DNA from 2 places in the Paraburkholderia sp. EB58 genome. Region 1 is predicted to be linked to the other one. Evidence: predicted binding sites of a transcription regulator. Region 1 holds the regulator's gene; the other holds the start of a gene.

What was found. The regulator FNR, encoded in region 1, switches genes on or off when oxygen is low (the NO sensors DNR and NnrR bind a similar motif). The targets are predictions, from matches to a motif close to TTGATNNNNATCAA.
Region 2: a site for FNR is predicted at 4,556-4,569, ahead of cyoA (ubiquinol oxidase subunit II). Genes of this name have one in related genera too.

The regions. Positions count from the first base shown of each region.
Region 1 is NZ_JBNDMQ010000013.1:208,763-216,038, reverse strand. Features, by position in the region: gene P3T40_RS20875 (helix-turn-helix transcriptional regulator) at 830-1,534, shown strand; gene P3T40_RS20870 (XRE family transcriptional regulator) at 1,518-1,847, opposite strand; gene P3T40_RS20865 (MFS transporter) at 2,046-3,587, opposite strand; gene P3T40_RS20860 (FadR/GntR family transcriptional regulator) at 3,748-4,437, opposite strand; gene P3T40_RS20855 (universal stress protein) at 4,727-5,209, shown strand; gene fnr (fumarate/nitrate reduction transcriptional regulator Fnr) at 5,392-6,141, shown strand; gene P3T40_RS20845 (SUMF1/EgtB/PvdO family nonheme iron enzyme) at 6,276-7,276, shown strand, end outside.
Region 2 is NZ_JBNDMQ010000017.1:67,108-74,383, reverse strand. Features, by position in the region: gene P3T40_RS24050 (NAD(P)H-dependent flavin oxidoreductase) at 1-389, opposite strand, end outside; gene cyoD (cytochrome o ubiquinol oxidase subunit IV) at 629-922, opposite strand; gene cyoC (cytochrome o ubiquinol oxidase subunit III) at 923-1,531, opposite strand; gene cyoB (cytochrome o ubiquinol oxidase subunit I) at 1,531-3,540, opposite strand; gene cyoA (ubiquinol oxidase subunit II) at 3,544-4,437, opposite strand; gene P3T40_RS24025 (ABC-F family ATPase) at 4,892-6,484, opposite strand; gene P3T40_RS24020 (dodecin) at 6,735-6,944, shown strand; gene P3T40_RS24015 (BMP family ABC transporter substrate-binding protein) at 7,145-7,276, opposite strand, start outside.

The DNA of each region.
Region 1 (7,276 bases):
AACAACATTTGAAAAGCATTCGGATCACATCTTCCGCAGACGGTGACTCGTCAGGCAAAAGAAATCTTATAGTTCCTTACAGCTTGGGCGTTGCACGACCGATGCGGGAGATTTTTCCGGACCGCACAGGCCTCGAAATTTCGTATGACAACATTTTTGCCGGAGGGGCATGTAGCCGCAGGAGGTCGTTCGGGAGCGGAGGCGCCCTATCCGATGATACGGACACTCCGTCGTCAAAGTGCGACAAATAAAACGGCCCAGGTAAAACATTCCTAATCGTATATTAACGGTCAATTTGACCGCATTGAACGGCGCTCTATTTCCCCAAACCCTGTTTCTATCGGGATCACGCAATTGGTTCAGCGAACGATTTGAACCGCGCTGTACATTTGAGCCAAAACATTCGGTTTTTATTGTTAGAAAAACGTCGGGACTTTTATTGCCGTCAGTCGATCTTTGAAACTATGATACCGATCGGTTCAAATATCCGTCGCCAAAATTGTTAAATCGGTTGGGGAAATCGTTTTCAGATGGATTTGATTTAACAATTGTGAGGCGCTGCGCGCCGCGGGCCGTAAGGTCTTACAACTGGCCACCGGCCCAGGCAAATTTTTTGTCGACCAGAGATCTTTAGATTTCTATAGACTGCGCGATGAGAATCCGAGTAGCCGGATTAGAAGAGATTGACTTTGCGTTTTGAACCGTTGAGTAATAAACGGTGATAAATTGCTGCCCAATACCCATGCCGGTCGCGAGTTCGCGCCGACGAAACCCGCGGCCGGGCTGCTGCGATTGAGAGAACGAAGTGTCGCTACATTTTATCGAGCAAATGTCGCCACTGGTGGACGCCCCAGACGAAACGACGTGGTTCAACGCGCTCACCGCGATCGCCGGCACCTGGGGGTTTGATCGGGTTCTAATTGCGATGCTGCCGCGGCCGGGCATGCGCCTTGAAGATGCTTATGTTCGCAGCACGTATTCGCAAGCGTGGCAGCGCAGTTATGAAGAGCAGGGTTTCGTACATATCGATCCTGTCGTCACTCATTGCCTGACCCGCTCGGCGCCACTGATCTGGTCGCCGGAACTGTTTGCCACCCGGCAACAGCGGGCGCTCTACGAGCTTGCCTGCGCGACGGGGCTGCGCTCGGGCCTGTCATTGCCGATCCACGGCCCGAATCAGGAAGCCGGCATGCTGTGTTTCGCCAATAACTTCAATACGAACGACGCGTTCTGGACACATATCGACGGCGTGCTGCCCAATCTCGCCCTGCTGCGCGATGTGGTGATCGACACCAGCAGCCGCCATGTCCATACGCATGCGAAGACGGTGATGCCGCAGTTGACGCCGCGCGAGCGTGAATGCCTGAACTGGACCGCGCGCGGCAAATCCACCTGGGAGATTTCACATATTCTCAGTTGCTCGGAAGCCGCAGTGAACTTCCACGTGAAGAATATCAGAGCGAAATTCGGAGTGAACTCAAGGCGCGCGGCAGCCGTGATTGCCGCGCAGCTCGGCCTTATTGACCCGGGTTAAGCAAGGCGGCAGCGTCGCGGCTATAAATCACCCGTTCAGCACGGCCCAAATCGCCGTCAGAAACCGTCTTCAGGAAGTAGAGCCCCAGCAGGATTGAAACCGGCGGCGGAATTTCTGCGCCGGATTCGAAGCGACTGCCGCGCGATTGCGTCACGCCAAAGCGTGCCCAGAAACGCCGCTGGCTTTCCTTTTTCATTTTGCGGTAAGCAATGATCAGATGGCGGTCAACCGTGGATGGCGTCTCTTCAGCGGTGTCGACCGTACGGTTTTGAATCGTGACAGGTGCTTTCCAATGATTTTCGAGTAATTCCATGGCGAGTTTCTCAGGTGGATTGGCCGTTATTTGTATGAATTTTGCGGGACCCTGAAAGACCACACACCTATCCAGGTAGGTAGGTGCAAAACCGACCCAACGTGCATAGGGCTCTTTACGCGTTTTTTATTGCCTGCGATTCGTTCGGCAGAGGCGAAAAAGATTCAGGAGCGCCGTACGGCGCACCCTGAAAAGCGATTAATGCGCTGCTGGCGTGCCGCTGTTGCTGCCGCTGCTGCGCTTAAAGGTGATATGCGAGATCCGGCGCACCACGAAAGCCGCCATCAGCGCGGCGGCGCCGGTGAGCACCACTCCGATATGGATGGACTGAACCAGCACCCGGCGCGCCGCTTCCACGAGCGCAGGTCCAGCCAACCCCGCGTGCGCCAGCTCGCCCAGTAAGGTACCGCGCAGGCTCGGGTCGATCAGGATCCGCGGGTCAGCCAGTTTGGGCAGCCACGTGGAGGCGATCGGTTCGCCGAGCACCTGCAACGACTCGGCGACACCTGCCTCGTAGCGCCGGTTGATAATCGTGGCGACGATACTGGTGCCCAGCATGCCGCCCACCATTCGCGTGGACTGCAACAGCGCGGTGGTAATGCCGAAGCGCTCGCGGCCCGAAATCTCCTGGCCGAAGACGTTCAGGTTGTTGAGAATGAAGCCAAGCCCGATCCCGACCGCGCCCATGGCCAGTTCAAGGTAAAGATGCGGCGTGGCCGGCGTCGCCAGCGCAATGCCGGCCGAGGCGATCACCAGCAGCATGAAGCCGATTGACAGGATCAGCGTCGGCTTCGGCATGTGAATCACAATCCGCGTGTTGATCACGCTGCCTAGCGCGATGCAGGCGGCGATAGGCGTGGCGAGCAGACCCGCCTGCTGCGGAGTCAGGCCAAAACCGCCCTGCAACAGCAGCGGCGCGAAGAAAATCAGCGAAAACATGACAAAGCCGGACAGCAGCGACAGCGTGAACAGCGTGACGAGTTGGGGATCCCTGAACAGATCGAGCGGGATGATTGGATGCGAGGCGCTGCGCTCGCAGATTAGCAGCGCAGCGGCGCCGAGCACGACCAGTGCCGCCAGCACCAGATTGCCCGTGGTGAGGCCCGACTTCGGCACCGCTTCGATAAACGTCTGCAAGCCGCCAAGCACCAGCGCGACCAGCACCGCGCCGGTCCAGTCGATGCGCACCTGGCCGCTGACCGCACGCCGGTAATTGGGCAGATGCGCCCAGATGAAATACAGCGCAAACACACCAACCGGCAGGTTGACGAGGAAGGTGGAGCGCCAGCCGAACTGCTGGCTCAGCCAGCCGCCGAGCGACGGCCCCGCCGCTGTGCCGATCCCGTAAGCCGCCGCCATGATCACCTGCCAGCGCACCCGGGCGCGGGCATCGGGGAACAGATCGGGAATCGCGGCGAAGGCGGTGCCCACCATCATTCCGCCGCCAACGCCTTGCAGACCGCGCGCCACCACCAGAAACGGCATGCTGGGCGCCACGCCGCACAGAACCGAGGCGACCGTGAAGACGATCACCGCGGCAATCACGAAACGCTTGCGTCCGAAATAGTCGCCCAGCCGGCCAAACACCGGCACCGTCACCACCGACGCCAGCAGGTACGCACTCGCGATCCACGCGTAGTACTCGAAACCGCGCAACTCGGAAACGATCGACGGCAAGGCGGTGCTGACCACGGTCTGATCGAGCGCGACCAGCATGTTGACAAGGGCGATGCCGAGCATCGCCAGCAGCGCATCACGGAAAGGCAGAGGGCGGGGAGAAGTCACTTCGGGACAACGCGGCTTAACGCGTGCAAGAGGGCGTGAAAAAGCCAGACACGAGGCCGGGCTGATTGAAACAAAACGGGCCGCGTTCGACGCGGCCCGGCAAGACGGGGAGAACTCAGGAACCGAACATCCGTTCGAGCGCGTTTTCGAGGTGCGCCCGCATCGCATCGCCGGCCGCGGGACCATCCTTGCGGCGGATCGCTTCGAGTACGGCCAGATGCTCGGCCTGCACCAGCCGCTGCCGCTCGACCGTCTTCACCAGCGACAGGTTGCGAGACAGATTCATGCTGAACACGATCTGCTCTTCGATGAAGGACATCACGGTAATGAAAAACGGGTTCTTCGACGCCCGCGCGACCGCGAGGTGAAACGAGAAGTCGTCCTTCGCGCCGATCCCCTGGGTTTCGACGATGCGCTCCAGTTCGTCCCACGCGTGCTGGATCGCGGCGATGTCTTCCGCCTCGGCCTTCTCCGCAGCAAGCTCGGCCGCCCCGGCTTCGGTGACGATGCGGAATTCGTAGCAGCGGCGGATATCGGAGAGTGTCTCGAGCGGCGCGAAGCGGCGCACATCCGGATCGGGCCGGCGAGCGACCGTGGTGCCCGAACCGTGACGCGTGACGATGATGCCGTCCGCGCGCAGCCGGGCCAGCGCTTCACGCACGGTAGGCCGCGAGGTTTCGAAACGTTCAGCGAGCGCGTGCTCGGTAGGCAGGCGCTCACCTTCCTTGTACTCGCCTTCGAGTATGCGGTTCAGGATGTCGCCGTAGATCTTGTCGGGCAAGCCCGTCGATTTGCGCTCGTTCATCATTGATGAAAGGGTTTGCTTGTCAGAATAGACCACGATTGTAAGGCAAACAGTGCGTGCTGCCTGCTCAAAAATTAGCCAAATGGCCCGAACGACGCCCGCAAAAGCCTGCTGGGCGGCGCGGAGACTATATGACCCTACTCGCAGAAATTTGACAAGTGTTTGATTTACATCCTGACAAAACTGCACATACTTCGGCCATCATTTAAGCTGGAATCGGCAATAAGCCGCCATTGGAGAACAGCATCAGGCGCAGCCGGCCACGAACCCTTCCAACGCGGAGTCCAACATGTACAAACGTATCCTCGTAGCGGTCGACGGCAGCAATACCTCCCGCCGCGCATTTGAATCGGCCCTGAACCTGGCCCGTTCGATGGGCGCGGTGCTCCAACCTTTCTATGTCGTGGATAACGCCCCGATGTACTTCGAGGCGCCGGGCTATGACCCGTCCATCCTGCGCAACCGGATGATCGAGCAGGGCAAGGAACTGGGCGCCGAGTTCAACCAGGCCATGCGTGAGCGCGGCGTCACCGGTGAAGTGACGGTCGGCGAAGCATCCTCGATCGACGATATCTCCACCGTCGTATTGAAAGCCGCCACCGCGTTCAACGCCGATCTGCTCGTGATGGGCACACACGGACGCCGCGGCGTCCAGCGGCTCTTTCTTGGCAGCGTCGCGGAGCGCTGCGTGCGGCAAGCAGCGTTGCCGGTACTGCTGATTCCATCGGCTGCCGGACAGGAGCCCGACGCTCGGGCGGACGCTGCCGCCTAAGCGAGGTAAACCAGGCGCCATAGTGTGACCTGGCGCCCGGCGTTCCCTGGGCGCGACGTAACATCACGGCCGCGTGATCTCGCTCAAACAGGGGAAACCCTTTTCACGCGTCATTTTGTCGCGAAACAGCGCATACCCATGGTGGGACAATGGGTTTGTTTCCTTACAGACGGCCGTACACCATGCTTACGCCCACCCCGGTAGCCCGCCCTTCCTCCCGCCGCGTTTCTCCCCGCCCTGCCGCCCGCAGCGCCGCGCGCTGTTCCAGCTGCGCGATGCGGCAACTGTGTATGCCTCAAGGCCTCTCCTCTGAAGAGCTGCCAAAGCTCGAAGCGCTGATCTGTAGCGCGCGTCCGGTGCAGCGCGGCGAGTCGCTTTACCGCTCCGGGGACGCGTTCGACAATCTGTATGCCGTGCGTTCCGGCTCCCTGAAGACCACCATGGCGCACCGCGACGGCCGCGAACAGGTGACCGGCCTGCGCCTCGCGGGCGAGGCGCTCGGCCTCGACGGCATTAGCGACGACAAGCACGCCTGCAGCGCGACGGCGCTCGAGGACAGCACCGTCTGCATCGTCCCGTATGTCGCGCTCAAGCATCTGTGCCGCGAAGTCGGCTCCATGCAGGAGCGTCTGCACAAGTTGATGGGCGAGCAGATCGTCCGCGAGGCGGCGCAGATGATGGTGCTCGGCTCGCTGTCCGCGGACGAACGGGTCGCCGCGTTCCTGCTCGACGTGTCGGAGCGCAACGCGCAACGCGGCTATTCGTCGGCGGAATTCAACCTGCGCATGACGCGTGAAGACATGGGCAGCTATCTGGGCATGACGCTCGAAACGGTCAGCCGCACGCTGTCAAGATTTCAAAAGCGCGGCCTGATCGACACGCAAGGCAAGTTCATCCGTATCGTCGATATCGAAGGCCTGCGGCAGGTGTAGTCGCCTGCCGCTGCGGGCTTAACAGATGGCGCGGCCAAGGCTGCCGCGCCCGTCTGGCGGTGCGTCTGCCTGGCACGTCTTCTGCGACTCAGGTACAGTCTTCAAACTGTCCCCCATCCAGGAGACCCGGCGATATGAATCGCGACCCCGCCCCGCATCATCCGCTAGTCCAGCGCCTGATCGACGCGCGTCACATTACTGACGCCCTCTTCTCCATCGTCAAACCCGAGTACCTGTACGAACGGCCGATCCGCGAGCGCCATCGGATCGTGTTTTATATCGGGCATCTCGAAGCGTTCGACCGCAACCTGTTCGACGAGCGGTTGTGCTCGCTGCCCGCCTTCGATGCGTCGCTCGACACCCTGTTCGCGTTCGGCATCGATCCGGTCGACGGCGGACTGCCGACCGACGTGCCAGGCGATTGGCCATCACTGGAAGCCATACGGGCGTATGGCCAGCAAGCGCGAGCGCAGATCGACCGTGAGCTTGCGGCATTGAACGTCGAAGGGCAACCTCAAGGGAATGGCGCGCAGACCGGCTCGACCGAGCAACTGCTGAACGTCGCCATTGAACATCGGCTGATGCACGCCGAAACCCTAGCTTACATGTTGCACCAGTTGCCGCTCGTGCAGAAGATTGCTGGACGCGGTGCGGGCCAGGATCAGCGCTCCAGCTACCACGAAGCAGCGCGTACCGATCGAGTCAGCGCGCCTGATCACGCGCCGATGGTCGCGGTGCCGGCAGGTTCGACGACGCTCGGCATGACGCGCGAAAGCGGCCGGTTCGGCTGGGACAACGAGTTCGGTGAATTGCGCGTCGACGTGCCGGCTTTCGAAATTGATCGCTACATGGTGACCAACGGTGCGTACCTCGAATTCGTGATGGCCGGCGGCTACCGCCAGCGGGCGTGGTGGAAAGACAAGGACTGGGTCTGGAAGGAGAACGAGCAGATCACGCACCCGGCCGGCTGGTCGCAACGCGCCGACGACGGCGAATGGCTGCTACGGACCATGTTCGAAGAAATCCCGTTGCCGCTCGATTGGCCCGTCTATGTCAGCCATGCCGAAGCGAGCGCCTATGCCCGCTGGGCCGGTAAAGCCTTGCCGACCGAAGCGCAGTGGCAACGCGCGACCCA
Region 2 (7,276 bases), on a different contig from region 1:
GGCAGCCCCGCGCCCATCACGATGGCATCAGCACCGTTCTCGCAGGCGACCCGCACATAGTCCGCGTGTGCATTGACCGCTTTCATCACGTTGACGGCCAGCATGCCGCGCCCTTCGCTCAAGGCGCGGGCCGCGTGAATCTCGCGTGCCAGCGCGGTGAGATTGGCGCTTTCGAGCGTCGCACGATCCGGATTCGCCCGGCACAGATCGACCAGATCGGCGTGATGATGGCGCAGGTCAATGCTGGCGATCGTGCCAAGTGCGCCCTCACGCGCGACGCTGCCAGCCAGCCGGTGCGCCGAAACGCCAACGCCCATGCCGCCTTGAACGATCGGCAGCAGCGTGTGGCCGCGGATGACCAGCGGTGCAAAGGAATGAGATGAGAACATGAGGCCCCGGGTCGACGAAATAAAACGTCAATACTCGTCAATCGGGTGGCGCACGCATTGCGGCACATCAAACAAAAGGAGCGTGTGCCTGTTCGGGCACACGCTCCTTTGTCCGGCGTCATGGGCAACGCAGAATCAGCGGGGCCGGTGAACGCGACACGTGTTGTGGCGTGAGCACCGTAACCCAACGAGCAACAGACTTACCGCGACATCATGTTCATGCTGACGTTATGCATCACTCACACCGTGCCGCCGATCAGAATGACCGCGGCCACCGCCGTGTAGCACAGCGCCATCACGTTCCAGCGTTGACCGGACGAGGTGTTCAGATGCAGAAAGAACACCAGATGAACGACGATCTGCACGAGCGCCAGCACGGCCAGCACAACCATGGCTGATTGTGGGGGGAGCATACCGCCCATCACCAGTCCAAACGATGCGGCCGTCAGCAGAACGGCAAGGACAAACCCGACGATATAGCCGAGCGCGCTGCCGTGTGCCTCTTCTTCATGCAGCGATTGCGTATGAGCCATTTAGAGCACGCTCCCAAGATAGACAAACGTAAATACGCAGATCCACACGATATCCAGAAAGTGCCAGAAGAGACTTAGGCACGCGAGGCGTGTAATCTCGCGCTCGGACATTTCGGGCTTGAGGACGATCTGCATAGCCAGCACGACCATCCAGATGAGCCCCACCGTGACGTGCAAGCCGTGTGTGCCGACCAGCGTGAAGAACGCCGAGAGGAAGGCGCTGCGACTCGGCCCGGCGCCCTCGGCGATGAGGTGCGAAAACTCCTGCATTTCGAACCAGAGAAACGCCAGACCCAGCACGAATGTAATTGCCAGCCAGCCGAGCACGACGCCCGACTTGCGCTTGTGCGCGCCGAGCATTGCAAAGCCGTAGGTGATACTGCTCAGCAGCAGGACGGCGGTTTCCAGCGCGACACCCGGAATATCGAACAGATCCTTACCGGACGGCCCGCCCGCGAACTGGTGCGCCATCACGGCAAACGCCGCAAATAGTGACGCAAACAGCACGCAGTCGGTCATCAGATAAAGCCAGAACCCGAATACCGAGTGAGATGGCGCGTGCTCGCTTTCCAGTTCGCCCAGTGCGGCGACATGAGTGTTCTGTAACATCAGTTGACCTCCGCAGCGGCAAACACGTCGCCCAGCTTCTCTTTACTTGCCTTGCCGTTTTTCTCTTCGGTCCGGCGCACCGTATCGGCAGAAATGTAGTAGCCGTCGTTGTCACCGAAGCTGCGACCGATCACCGTCGCCATGATGGCGATGAGCGCCAGGACCGCGAGCCACGTGATGTGCCAGACCCCGGCAAAACCGAGCATCAGGCTAAAGATGCCGATGAAGAAACCTGCGCTGGTATTCGACGGCATATGAATGTCGCGGTACACCACGTCCTTGCCAAGGCCCTGCCCCGTTTCCTTCATATGCGTGAACGCATCGAGTTCATGGACCGCCGGGATGGTCGCGAAGTTATAGACCGGCGGCGGCGACGACGTGGCCCATTCGAGCGTGCGGCCGTCCCACGGATCGCCCGTCAGGTCGCGGTACTCGGGCAGCTTGCGATTGCGCACGCTGACGACCACCTGCAGAACCTGGCAGACCACGCCGAGCGCGATAAATACCACGCCACATGCAGCGAAGATCAGCCACGGATGCCACGCAGGGTTGTCATAGTGATTCAGGCGTCGCGTCATGCCCATGAAGCCGAGCACATAGAGCGGCATGAACGACACATAGAAGCCGACGAACCAGAGCCAGAATGCGGCCTTGCCGAGTCTCTCGTTCAGCTTGATGCCGAAGACCTTCGGGAACCAGTAGTGAACGCCCGCCAGATATCCGAACACCACGCCGCCGATGATCGCGTTATGGAAGTGGGCGATCAGAAACAGGCTGTTATGCAGCACGAAGTCCGCGCCGGGAATCGCCATCATCACGCCGGTCATGCCACCGATCGTGAACGTGATCATGAAGCCGATCGTCCAGAGCACCGGGGCGGTGAATTCGAGGCGTCCACGATAGATCGTGAACAGCCAGTTGAAAATCTTCACGCCGGTCGGGATGGCAATGACCATGGTCATAATGCCGAAGAACGCATTGACGTCCGCGCCGGAACCCATCGTGAAGAAGTGATGCAGCCAGACGAGGAACGCCAGCACCGTAATCACACATGTTGCGTACACCATCGTCCTGTAGCCGAACAACGGCTTCTTCGCGAACGTCGCGATCACTTCAGAGTAAATGCCGAACGCAGGCAGAACCAGAATGTAGACCTCGGGGTGGCCCCAGGCCCAGATCAGGTTCAGGTACATCATCGCGTTGCCGCCGCCATCATTCGTAAAGAAGTGCATGCCGAGGTAACGGTCGAGACCGAGCAACGCGAGCGTCACCGTCAGGATCGGGAATGTCGCCATGATCAGCACGTTCGAACACAGCGCGGACCATGTGAACACCGGCATCTTCATCAGCGACATGCCCGGCGCACGCATCCGGATAATGGTGACAAAGAAGTTGATGGCCGTGATCAGCGTGCCGACGCCCGACAACTGCAAACTCCAGATGTAATAGTCGACCCCAACGCCTGGACTGAATTGCAACTCCGACAGCGGCGGATACGCGAGCCAGCCGACCTGCGCAAACTCACCGATGACGAGCGACAGGTTGATCAGAATCGCGCTGATTGCGGTCATCCAGAAAGAGAGCGAATTCAGGAACGGGAACGCCACGTCACGTGCGCCGATCTGCAGCGGCACGATCAGGTTGAACAGACCCACCATTAGCGCCATCGCCATGAAGAAAATCATGATGACGCCGTGCGCCGTAAAGATCTGGTCGTAGTGATGCGGTGGCAGATAGCCCGGCGAATCATAGGCGAGTGCCAGTTGCAGACGCATCATGACCGCGTCGGCAAAACCGCGCAGCAGCATCAGTACTGCAACCACGATGTACATCACGCCGATCTTCTTGTGATCGACGCTGGTAAGCCACTCGCTCCACAGCCATTTCCATTTGCCGAACCAGGTCAGCGCGCCCAGTGCAGCGAGGACGAGGATCACCATCAGGGCGCCCGCACCCATGATGATGGGCTGATCGAACGGAATCGCCGAAAGTGTCAGTTTTCCGAACATGTGTTACCCCTTCGTACTGCAATTGGCGTTCTGTAAATCGAGAACATTGCCGTTGTTGTACTTCGCAATGATGTTGTGGAACAGCTTCGGATCGACCGATGAGAAATAGCGCACCGGCTCCTTCTCGCTCGGCTGCGCCACCGTGTTGTATTCGTTCATGTCGAGCCGGCCGGAGGATGCCTTGACCTTTTCCACCCACGCGTTGAACTGCTCGGGGTTGGTGGCCAGCGCGCGGAACTTCATGTCGGAAAAGCCCTTGCCGCTGAAATTGGCCGAGACGCCGGCGTAGTCGCCTGCTTCGTCCGCAACCAGGTGCAACTGCGTTTGCATGCCCGCCATGGCGTAGATCTGGCTACCCAGCTGCGGAATGAAAAACGAGTTCATGACCGAGTCAGACGTAATCAGGAAATTAACTGGCGTACCCACCGGGAAAGCCAGTTGATTGACCGATGCAATGCCGAGATCCGGGTAAATGAAGAGCCATTTCCAGTCGAGCGCCACTACTTCAACGTTGATGGGCTTGACGGCCGACTCGATGGGCTTGTACGGATCGAGTTCGTGCGTGGTCTTCCATGTCAGCACCCCGAGACACAGGATGATGATGGACGGCACCGTCCAGATGACCACTTCGATCGCCGTGGAGTGTGCCCATTTCGGCGCGTAAGTCGCCTGACGGTTGCTGGCACGATAGCGCCAGGCAAACCAGAGCGTCATCAGGATGACCGGCACGACGACGATCAGCATCGTGAACGTCGCTGTGCCGATCAGCGACTTCTCGGCGATGCCGATGCTACCTTTCGGGTCGAGTACGTCGAGCGTGCTGCATCCTGAAAGACACGTGGCCAGTGCGGCCCCGGCGGGTATCCACACCCTGTTGTTAAGGACTCCCTTGTTCATCATATTTGCCTGCTTTTCATTGAGCCACCCCCGAAATCAGCTGCATCTTCGCAACACGCAACCCACGCAGTTGAATGCGTACGCCGCAGGATTTTACGAGCGGAGGTTCAGGCGAAATTTGATCCTGGCCAAGGAAAGCACAGACGATGTGTCATTTTGTGTGCATGCGAGCGCAGGCCACGCGGGAGGCCATAACGTGAGCAGTTGGAAAATGACATGTTCGCGCCGCCTGGAGCTCATCCGGCAGGTGATGGAATGGACATGTGAAAAGCAGCGACGCGCTTGCCAACAAGATGTTGACCAGACGCAAGAGGGATGTGCCGCAGGAAAATCGAGGAAGGAATTGAAGCGCGATCGAATCGCGTTACCGCGGGATCCGCCTTGCACCCACCCTAAGTCCAGGACAGGTGCAAAGCGGCTACATCATGAAGCGGATCGAAGCGAACTAAGCGGCTTACTGCACGCCCTGGCTAGACAGGAAGTCCTCGTAGTTGCCGCCAAAGTCATACAGCGTGCCGTCCGAACGCACTTCGATAATCCGGTTCGCCAGACCGCTGACAAACTCACGATCGTGCGACACGAAAATCAGCGTGCCTTCGTACTTGTCGAGCGCGATCTGCAGCGACTCGATCGATTCCATGTCCATGTGGTTGGTCGGCTCGTCCATCAGCAGCACGTTGTGACGCCCCAGCATCAGCTTGCCCCAGATCATGCGGCCCTTCTCGCCACCGGAGAGCACCTTCACCGACTTGCGGATGTCGTCTGCATTGAACAGCAAACGGCCCAGCGTGCCGCGCACCATCTGCTCGTCGTCGCCTTCCTTGCGGTAGCCGTCGATCCAGTCCATCAGCGTGACGTCGTCCGGAAACTCTTCGTACGTGTCCTGCGGCATGTAACCGATATTCGCGTTTTCAGCCCACTTGACCGTGCCGTGGTCCGTCTTCACGCCGCCTTGCAGCGAACGCAGCAACGTGGTCTTGCCGGCGCCGTTCTGGCCGATGATGGCGATACGTTCGCCCGGCTGCACGCTGATGCTGAAGTTGCTGAAAATCGTGCGGTCGTACTTCTTCGTGATGGTGTCCGCGACCACCGCGATATTGTGCAGCTTCTTCTCGTATTCGAAGCGGATGAACGGATTCTGCCGCGACGAAGGCTTGAATTCCTCGATCTTGATCTTGTCGATCATCTTCAGACGGCTGGTGGCCTGACGGGCCTTCGACTTGTTGGCCGAGAAGCGGCGCACGAAGTCCTGCAGATCGGCCACGCGTTCCTTCGCCTTGGCGTTGGCGTTCTGCTGACGCTCGCGCGCCTGCGTGCTGGCCAGCATGTAGTCGTCGTAGTTGCCCGGATAGACCTTCAGCGTGCCGTAGTCCATGTCTGCCATGTGCGTGCAGACCTGGTTCAGGAAGTGTCGATCGTGCGAGATGATGATCATCGTCGAGTTGTACTGGTTGAGCACGTCTTCCAGCCAACGGATCGAGTTGATGTCCAGGTTGTTCGTCGGCTCGTCCAGCAGCAGCACGTCCGGCTTTGAGAACAGCGCCTGCGCGAGCAGCACGCGCAGCTTCCAGCCCGGCGCCACGTTGCTCATCGGGCCGTTGTGGTCTTCGATGGCAATGCCGATACCGAGCAGCAGCTCGCCTGCACGCGCTTCGGCCGTGTAGCCGTCGTACTCGGCGAACTTCGCTTCGAGTTCGGCGGCGTGCATGTAGTCGTCGTCGGTCGCGTCCGGATTCGCGTAGATTGCGTCGCGTTCGGTCATGGCGGCCCACATTTCCGTGTGGCCCATCATAACGACGTCGAGCACGCGTACGTCTTCATAGGCGAACTGGTCCTGGCGCAGTTTGCCGAGGCGCACGTTGGGTTCGAGCATCACGTTGCCCGAGCTCGGCTCCAGATCGCCGCCGAGGATTTTCATGAAGGTGGACTTGCCGCAGCCATTCGCACCAATCAGGCCATACCGGTTCCCTTCCCCGAATTTGACCGAGATGTTCTCGAAGAGGGGCTTAGGCCCGAATTGCATGGTGATATTTGCGGTAGACAGCACGGCGCGTCCTTTGAATGAATTTGCGGCGAACAACCCATCATTTTAGCAGGTTATCAAGATGTTAGCCCGCGCGTGGGCGGCTTGATTTCCTGTAAAGGGTCGTTCAGCCGCTTCTCGCGCGACAAAGGGCCGAATCATCGCGCCCTCCATTTGAACCGTCAGGCACGCGATGTGCACCTTGATCCGTCAGTGCACACGGGGCGCGATTGCCTATACTTTTCTCACTAACCTGAAGAAGAAGGAGGAGGAGATGTCGAAAGACCACGTTTACAAGCAGATCGAGTTGACCGGCTCATCGGCCAAGTCGAGCGACGATGCGATCCGCACGGCGATTGAAAAAGCATCCAAGACCCTGCGCAATTTGCACTGGTTCGAAGTGACCGAAACGCGGGGTCAGATCGAAGACGACAAGGTCGTGCATTGGCAGGTGACCATCAAGGTCGGTCTGCGGATCGAATAAGGAAAAAAAGCTGCGTCCGCGAGGACGCAGCCCTTAAAAGCAGCGGTCGCTGAACCGCCGCCCTGGTCGACTTTTCGCGTTGAGCGGCCCTAACCGCCATTAACCGCCATTAACTGCCATTAACCGGCACCAGGCTTGCGCTAAACCGGCACGCATTAGCGGCAGTCACGCCTGCCGCCATCCGTCAACGCGCGTGGCCATCACTTCGGCAATGCGCCGTCGACGCCATCCACATACCAGTTCAGACGCTGCAGTTCCGCATCGGTCAGCGTCTTGCCGGCCGGCACCTTCACTTCGCCCGCCTGATCCTTGATCGGACCGGTAAACACATC